Regions from separate parts of the Achromobacter sp. 2789STDY5608615 genome, predicted to be linked through region 1. Evidence: riboswitches for the same ligand, from Rfam matches in the RefSeq annotation. Region 1 holds a riboswitch; the other holds the start of a gene.
What was found. Region 1 has a riboswitch for manganese ahead of mntP (manganese efflux pump MntP). Riboswitches for the same ligand answer to the same signal wherever they lie in the genome.
Positions count from the first base shown of each region.

Region 2: it holds a riboswitch for manganese, as region 1 does, so the genes downstream of both, AOZ49_RS19865 (sodium:calcium antiporter) here and mntP (manganese efflux pump MntP) in region 1, are expected to answer to the same signal.

Region 1 is NZ_CYTY01000002.1:275,569-279,737, forward strand. Features, by position in the region: gene AOZ49_RS32305 (hypothetical protein) at 57-302, shown strand; gene AOZ49_RS02925 (PQQ-binding-like beta-propeller repeat protein) at 434-2,053, shown strand; gene AOZ49_RS02930 (tRNA-binding protein) at 2,109-2,480, shown strand; yybP-ykoY riboswitch at 2,524-2,694, shown strand; gene mntP (manganese efflux pump MntP) at 2,708-3,271, shown strand; gene AOZ49_RS02940 (DUF3440 domain-containing protein) at 3,479-4,169, shown strand, end outside.
Region 2 is NZ_CYTY01000023.1:57,605-61,773, reverse strand. Features, by position in the region: gene AOZ49_RS19870 (hypothetical protein) at 122-454, opposite strand; gene AOZ49_RS19865 (sodium:calcium antiporter) at 910-1,914, opposite strand; yybP-ykoY riboswitch at 1,994-2,148, opposite strand; gene AOZ49_RS19860 (aminopeptidase P N-terminal domain-containing protein) at 2,293-3,636, shown strand; gene AOZ49_RS19855 (TM2 domain-containing protein) at 3,695-4,159, opposite strand.

The DNA of each region.
Region 1 (4,169 bases):
CCCGCCGCACCGCACCCGCGGCGCCGCGCCCTCCGCTTTCCTCATATCACGATGTGATGAATATTGACGTCAACCCTCACTTACTCACGGCCACGGCAAATGCTACTGTTCCGCCTGTGCAAGGAGTACAAGCAATGGATCAGAAAACGAAACCCTGGGCCTTTCCCAAACCCCATCCGGAAAACACCCCGCGGGGCGAACGAAACAAACAGGAGTTCGACACGCCGCCGGTGAGCGAAACGCCCGCGGCCAAGCCGCGCGGCAAGAAAAGCGCCACCACGGCCGCCGCCGCCAAATCATGACGCGTCATTGACGGCCGTCCACCCATGCGCCCGCCCGCCACCGCGCCGATCCCCGCCGCCTTCGCGCGGCCGGTGCGCGGCCCGCGAGGCCTGAATCCGCCGCGCGCCCCGGGACGCCGGCCGCATCAATCATGAACGCGTTCATGAATCCGGCGCTGCGGGGCGCCGGCCGGATCACCGGCGTGTTCTTCCACCCGGCCGGCGACATCGTCGCCGTGGCCTCCGCCTTTCCCCTCCTGATCAATCCGCCTGCGCGCGCCGCCTATGGCGGCGCCGCGCTGCGCTACCGCGTCGGCCTCTACCGCCGCGGCGATCCCGTGCCGTTCGCGGCCTGCGACGCGGCGCGCCTGCCAATCAACGACGTCGCCTTCCATCCGGACCAGCCCGTCATCGCCATCGGCGCGGGCAGCTACGACGGCGGCTATCTGTTCGAGGGCGAACTGATCGCCTGGAATTGGCAAAGCGGCGCCAGCCGCCGCCCCTTCCTCAACGTGCCCGAAGTGGTGCGTTGCCGCTACCTCGACGACGGCCGCATCCAAGCCTGGGTGCGCCCCTGGGATGAATCGTGGGACGAGCAGGACGGCGACGTCCCGCCCGCTTTCGAAACGCTGCTGCCGGTATGGGCCGAGGCCGACGCCGCGCCCGTCACGCCGGACCTGGACCCCGCCGCCGCCGTCCTCGACCCGGCCATGCCACGCGATGACGGCGACCCGGCCTCGCGCCTGGCGCAATGGCTGGACCTGCCCGACCTGGGCCTGCGCGGCGCCATCTGGGACCTGGCGTGGCTCGACGCCGACACGCTCGCCGCGGTCCACGACGGCTGCCTGCTCGAGCGCTACCGCGCCGACGGCGCGTTGCTCGCGCGTCACGACGGCGGCGGCCGCGGCGCCGAGATCCTGCGCACCACGCCGCTCGTCGTGCACGCGATCGCCCCGCCCGATCCCGCCGACCGCTTCCGCCGCGACTCGCGCTTGTACGCGCTGCGCGACGGCGAGCTGACGACGCTGCGCGACGAGGATGGCCAATACACCTTCTGCGCCAGCGCCGACGGCCGCCTGCTCGGCCGCCGCGACCGCATCGATGCGCGCCGCCGCGGCGCCGGCGACGTCCTGCTCGATGCCACCCTGACCGACGCGCGGCGCCTCGATCTCGGCCACTACGACTGCTTCAACCACTACATCGGCATCAACGGCGCGCCCGATCTGTTCACGGTGCAGGGCACGCCGCCCGATTCGCACGAAGGCAAGCACCTGTGCCGGGTCCACGCCGATGGTCGCCTCGAACGCCTGTGGCCATTGCTCAAGCCGGACGGCACGCCCGCCAGCCACGCCATGGAATGCCGCGGCGCCTACGTCGATGACGCGCTCGGCGCCGGCCTGGTGATCGCCGGCAAGCACTACTCGCCCACGGTCGGCAACGCCTATCGCGGCTTCATCTACCGCAAGTCGCTGGCGCGCGGCCAGGAACGCTGGCGCCATGCCACCCCGGCCTCGGCCAGCGCCATCGTCGTGGCCGACGGCCTGGTGCTGGCGGCCTTCCTCGACGGCACCCTGATGCTGATCGACGCGGACAGCGGCGACCTGCTGCTGGCGTCCCGGGTCCGCATCGGCGGCATCGCCACCGTGCTCTACGCCCTCGCCGCGCGCGGCGGCAGACTGGCCGTCGGCGCCATCGACGGCCGCATCGCGCGGGTCGAGCTGGCCGCGCTGGCCGCCCTGCGCCCGACCCGCGGCGGCATCGATCTGGCATGATGGGGCCATCGCGGGCATCGCCGCCCGCCCCCCCTTGAACCGATCCCCCACGCCCATGCACTACACCCAGGACCCCGCCACCCCGCCCGCCCCCACCGTCAGCTTCGACGACTTCATGAAGGTCGACATCCGCGTCGGCACCATCATCGCCGCCGATCCATTTCCCGAGGCGCGCAAGCCGGCCTACAAGCTGACCATTGATTTCGGCGCCGGCGTCGGCGTCAAGAAAAGCTCGGCGCAGATCACCGGCCGCTACACGCTCGAACAACTGCCGGGCAAGCGCGTGCTCGGCATCGTCAACTTCCCGCCGCGCCAGGTCGGCCCGGTGCGCTCCGAAGTGCTGGTGCTGGGGCTGGCCGACGCCGCCGACCAGACCGTGCTGGTCACGCCCGAGCTGGACGTGCCCAACGGCGCCCGGCTGACCTGAACCTGAAAATTTCGCCCCGGCGCCCCGCGCCCTTTGCTACACTGCAAGCCTCCCTGGGGAGTAGCCTCTTCCGGCCCCGTCCGGAAGCGCCCGCGTCAACACTCTTGGCCCTTCTGGCCATGGCGCCGGCAACCGACACGGTTTGGCGAGACCACGGACTTTTCCATAGCTTCTGACCGGGCGATATGGAAAGTCTGTGTGTTTCGCCCGGTCGGAGCCTCTCCCGCATGAACGCCCTTTCCACCCTCATCCTGGCCTTCGCCATGTCCACCGACGCCTTCGCCGCGGCGGTCGGCAAAGGCGCCGCCCTGCACAAGCCACGGCTGTCCGAAGCGCTGCGCACCGGCGTGATCTTCGGCGTGATCGAAGCCATCACGCCCGTGATCGGCTGGGCGCTCGGCTCCATGGCCGCCCGCTTCGTGCAGGACTGGGACCATTGGATCGCCTTCGGCATGCTCTGTATCCTGGGCGCGATGATGATCCGCAACGGCCTGGGCGCCGACCACGAAGAAGCCGCGCCGGTCGGCCGTCATTCGTTCTGGCTGCTGGCCGCCACCGGCTTCGCCACCAGCATCGACGCCATGGCCGTCGGCGTCAGCCTGGCCTTCATCGACAACAACATCGCCGTCACCGCGCTGGCCATCGGCCTGGCGACCATGCTGATGGTGACCCTGGGCGTCATGATCGGCCGGCTGGTCGGCAACGTCGCCGGCAAGCGCGCCGAGGTGCTGGGCGGCCTGGCGCTGATCGGCATCGGCGCCACCATCCTGTACGAGCACTTGAAGGCGTAAGACGCGCGCCCGCCACACGCGTGGCGGACGCGCCGATCCCTCGGAAAATAGCGGACGGAATGACCCCGATCGCGCCGTGGGATCGGGCTATCCTGACACGCTTGTTGCAGCGCATATGCATGATCCGCCCCTGCCCGGGCGCATCGGCGCGCCGCAGCTCCCGCCCGCGCGCCGGGCCGGGAACGACGCGAACAGGATGCTCTCCCCATGGCCTTGAAACACTACCGCGACCTCGACGTCCACGAAGCCGCGAAGGCCCGCATCCGGCTGGTGTTCCAGCACTTCGAGCGGGTCTGCGTGGCGTTCTCCGGCGGCAAGGACAGCTCCGTCACCCTGCACCTGGCGCTCGAGGTCGCGCGCGAAATGCGGCGCGGCCCGGTGCACGCGGTCTTCATCGACCTCGAAGGCCAATACCAGGCCACCATCGACCACGTCACCGCCATGTTCGATCGCGCCGACGTCCACCCCTGGTGGATCTGCCTGCCGATCAACCTGCGCAACGCCTCGAGCCTGCGCGAACCCTACTGGTGCGCCTGGGAGCCCGGCCGCGAGGCCGACTGGATCCGGCCGCTGCCGCGGCATCCGTCCGTCATCAGCGATCCCGGCTATTTCCCGTTCTACCGCCATCGCATGGAATTCGAGGAATTCGTGCCCGAATTCAACCAATGGCTGGCGCGCGACGCGACCACCGCGTTCCTGGTCGGAATCCGTTCCGACGAATCGCTCAACCGCTATCTCGCCGTCAAGCGCCGCACCAAGAAATGCGCCTGGACGCCGCCCGGCGCGCACAAGCCGCTGGCCTGGAGCACCCGCGACAAGCAGCGCGACAACGCCGTCACCTTCTTCCCGATCTACGACTGGAAGTTCGAAGACCTGTGGCGCTACACCGGCGAAAACG
Region 2 (4,169 bases), on a different contig from region 1:
AGTCGGCTCGCAAGGGAGAGGACGGGTCAGACAGGCAGGCCGGCGCCGCGCACAAGGCGCAATCGAGGCTCGGGGTCTAAGGCACTGGGCATGGTCTCTCCTGGGGTGGCGGGCGGCGGCGTCAGGCCGCCAGCGGTTGCGCGCCGAAATGCACGTGGCGCACAGCGGGGTTGGCGCTCAGCCGGCGGGCTTGCGACATCAGTTCGCCGCGCAGCTCGGGCGGGCAGTTCACGGTGATGCAGGCCGACGCCATGTTGGGGTCGCGGCCCTGGTCGATCTGCACTTGCGACACGTCGAGTCCGGCCGCGCTGAAGTCCAGGCAGATCTGCTTGCGCAGGGCGCCCAGTTCGTCGCGCGGGCAGATGACCGTCAGGCGCGAGGTGCCGCGGCGGCGGCCCATGGCGGTGGGGCGGTCTACGCCGGCGCGGCGCAGGAACAAGTCGAAGAAACGCATAGCGGCCTCCATTGCGTAATGGGGAGCGGCTTTCGCGCATACGCGCGCACGCAGGCACACGGCGCATGGCGGGCGGGCACGAAAAAGGCGTGCACGAACGCGGGCGCTGCGACTAGCGGCGGTTCTGGCGGTTTACGTTGGGGAGAATCCCGGCAAGCCGTGGGCCTGCACTGCCGCCCGGAAAGAAGCCCGGGGCTTGGGATACAACCGCAACCTGTTCAACAGGCTGCGGCAGACGGAGTTCTGCGTGGTCCTGTCAAACAGCGACGTCGATGCAAGATCGACTACTTTCGCCGGAATCGGTATTCACGAAGACTGCTCCTGGGATGGATAACGGGCGGAATTTTACGCGGGTTTCCACTGATGGACAAGGTTTATGGGCAGAAAAGGCCGCTTTTGTGCAAAAAAGGCGCGGGGCCGTTCCACCCCGCGCCTTCCAACCCAAGCCGCGTCCGTCAGGCGTAGAAATGCCAGCCCAGGTAGGCCGCGAACAAGGCATAGAAACCGCCCACCGCGGACAGCGCCGGCACGCTCATGCCGGCGCGGCGGAAGCGCAGCCACAGCAGGCCGATCGACAGCATGGTGAACAGGCCGGCGGCCAGCAGCGGACCGTCGAGCAGCCAGGGCGTCAGGAAGATGCCGAGCGCGCTGGGGATGGTGGCCTGGATCATCATGGCGCCGGAGATGTTGGCCAGCGCCAGGCGTTCCTTGCCCTGGCGCACCCAGATCAGGGCGTTCATGATCTCGGGCAGTTCGGTGGCGACGGGCGCCAGCAGCAGCGCGGCCACGTGCGGCGAAGCGCCCATGGCGATGCCCAGCACCTCGATCTGGTTGACGAAGACGTGCGAGGCGCCGGCGATCACGACCAGGGCCAGCAGCGTCTGGGTCGCGGCCCAGAACATCGACGGATTGTCGTCGCGCGGCCGCAGCTTGAGCGGCTCGAGGTCTTCGCAGTCGATGCATTCCTCATCGTTGCTCAGCTCGCGCTTGATGTACAGGCCATAGGTGGCCAGGAACAGGATGCCCAGCCAGGGCTTCCAGGCGAAGGCCAGCAGGCCCAGCCCGACCTTGAAGACGAAGATGCCCATGAACCAGGCCTGGTCGCGGGCCAGCCGGCGCTGGTCCGCGTTGATACAGTTGGCCTGCGCGGGTTGGCCGCGGCGTGCGCGCCACAGGGCCAGGCCGACCACGGCATAGGCCAGCGTCGCCAGCACCAGCGGGCCGCCCATGGCGGCGCCGACGCCGATGTCCTTCTGCTCGGGGGTTTCGCCGAACACCACGGCCATGAAGGTCACGGCGCTCTCCGGCAAGGCGGTGCCGAACGCGGCCAGCACGGTGCCGGTCGCGGTGGCGCCAAGCTGGAAGCGATGTCCGACCCATTCGACGCCATTGACGAAGAATTCGCAGGCGAGATAGATCACTGCCGCGGACAGGAAAAACAGGAACAGGGTGAGCAACATATAGACGAGCCGGACGAGCAGAAACCAATTGGCGCGACGCTGCGGCTCGCCCGGCTAGGGTGAACGCAACGCGGCCAAAGGTCTCGCCTGGCTGATCCATGCGCGGGCGGGCCGCGACATGGAGACCGTTAGCGCCATGGAGTTCTGGCGACCGCTACGCGGTACCGAACCACCAAGTCTGTTGACGCTAACTCCTTTGGGGACAAAGGATGGCTACTCCCCAATGACAGTGCGGCGATTGTAGCAGCGCGTCCATGACAGTCCAATGAATCCGCGCCCGCGGCGGGGAAATGGGCGCGGACTGTCGCATCTGCGGCACGGCGAGTAAAGTAAACGGCATCTCAGCTTCCCGCCGGGCCGCGCGCCCCCCTGCCCCTCATGAGCCTGCCTCCCGTCGATATCGCCCCCTTCGCCGCCCGGCGCCAGCGCCTGATGGAGCGGATGCGCGCCGACGGGGGCGGCATCGCCATCCTGGCCACCGCGCCCGAGGCCATCCGCAACCGCGACGCCGAATATCCCTACCGGCACGACAGCGACTTCTTCTACCTGACCGGCTTCACCGAGCCCGGCGCCTGGCTGGTGCTGATCGCAGGCGCCACCGACCGCGCGCTGCTGTTCTGCCGCCCGCGCCATATCGAGCACGAGATCTGGGAGGGCCGCCGCTTCGGCCCGGAAGCCGCGGCCGAGCATTTCGGCTTCGACGACGCGCATGCGCTGGACGCGCTCGATGAACTGGCGCCCCAGCTGCTGCTGGACCAGCCGACCCTGTACGCGCCGCTGGCCGGCGACAAGCGCACCGACGGCCGCCTGCACCGCTGGCTGGCGGCGGCGCGCGAGGCCAGCCGCGGCGGCCATCAGCCGCCCATGCGGCAACAGGACATCCGGCCGATCCTGGCCGAGATGCGCTTGATCAAGGACGCCAGCGAGATCGCCGCGATGCGGCGCGCGGCCAAGATCTCCGCCGGCGCCCATGCGCGCGCCATGCGGGCGGCGCGCGCCGGCATGCGCGAATACGAACTGGAAGCGGAACTGCTGTATGAATTCCGTCGCCATGGCGCGCAGGCGGTGGCCTACAACAGCATCGTCGCGGCCGGCGCCAATGCCTGCGTGCTGCACTACCCGGCCGGCGAGGCGGTGCTGCGCGACGGCGACCTGGTGCTGATCGACGCGGGCTGCGAAGTCGACAGCTACGCCAGCGACATCACCCGCACTTTCCCGGTCAACGGCCGCTACAGCGGTCCGCAGCGCGCGCTGTACGACCTGACGGTGGCGGCGCAGGAGGCCGCGGCCCAGGCGACCGCGCCCGGACGCGGCTGGAACGACGGCCACGAGGCCGCGGTGCGGGTGCTGGCGCAGGGCATGCTGGACCTGAAACTGCTGAAGGGGTCGCTGGATGGCGTGATCGAGTCGGGCGACTACAGCCGCTTCTACATGCACCGCACCGGCCACTGGCTGGGCCTGGACGTGCACGACGTGGGCGACTATCGCCAGCCGGGCGGCACGCCCGGCGCGGAACGTCCGTGGCGCAAGCTGGAGAGCGGCATGATGCTGACGATCGAGCCGGGCATCTATGTGCGTCCGGCCGACGACGTGCCCGAGGCCTACTGGAACATCGGCATCCGCACCGAGGACGACGCGCTGGTGACGGACGAGGGCTGCGAGCTGATCACCCGCGGCGTGCCGGTGCAGGCCGGCGAGATCGAGGCGCTGATGCGCGAATGAGCGGGCGGCGCGCGCGGGCCGGCATGGCGCCGGCCGCGCCCGTGATGGCGGCCCCGGCCTACAGCGTCAGGCCGTCCAGCCAGCCCATCGCCACCCACACGTAGACCACCACCATCGCGATCGCGAACATCGACACGGTGGCGCCCACCAGGCAGGCCATGATGGCCACCAGCACCGGCCCCCATCCTGTCTTCGGGGACGGCGGCAGCCCGGGGTTGTAGAGGCGGTCGAACTTCTCGTCCGGCATCAGTGAGAACACCGCGCTCTCGATGAAGCCGTCGATCATCGGGATGAACAGCAGGAAGAAGGCCGGGTTGTCGTACCAGACCGGGTAGTAGCGGAACGCGCAGAACAGGCTGAGCAGCGCCAGCGCCGTCACCAGCCAGGCATGGCGCCGGCCCAGGTACCACCAGTGCGCGCCGAGCCAGCCGAACAGACAGGCCAGCAGGCCGACGGCGACCTTGCCGCGGGGGCGGCGCGGGATTGCGGCGGACAGCGAAGAAGAAGCCTCGAGCTGCGTCATATCAATCAAC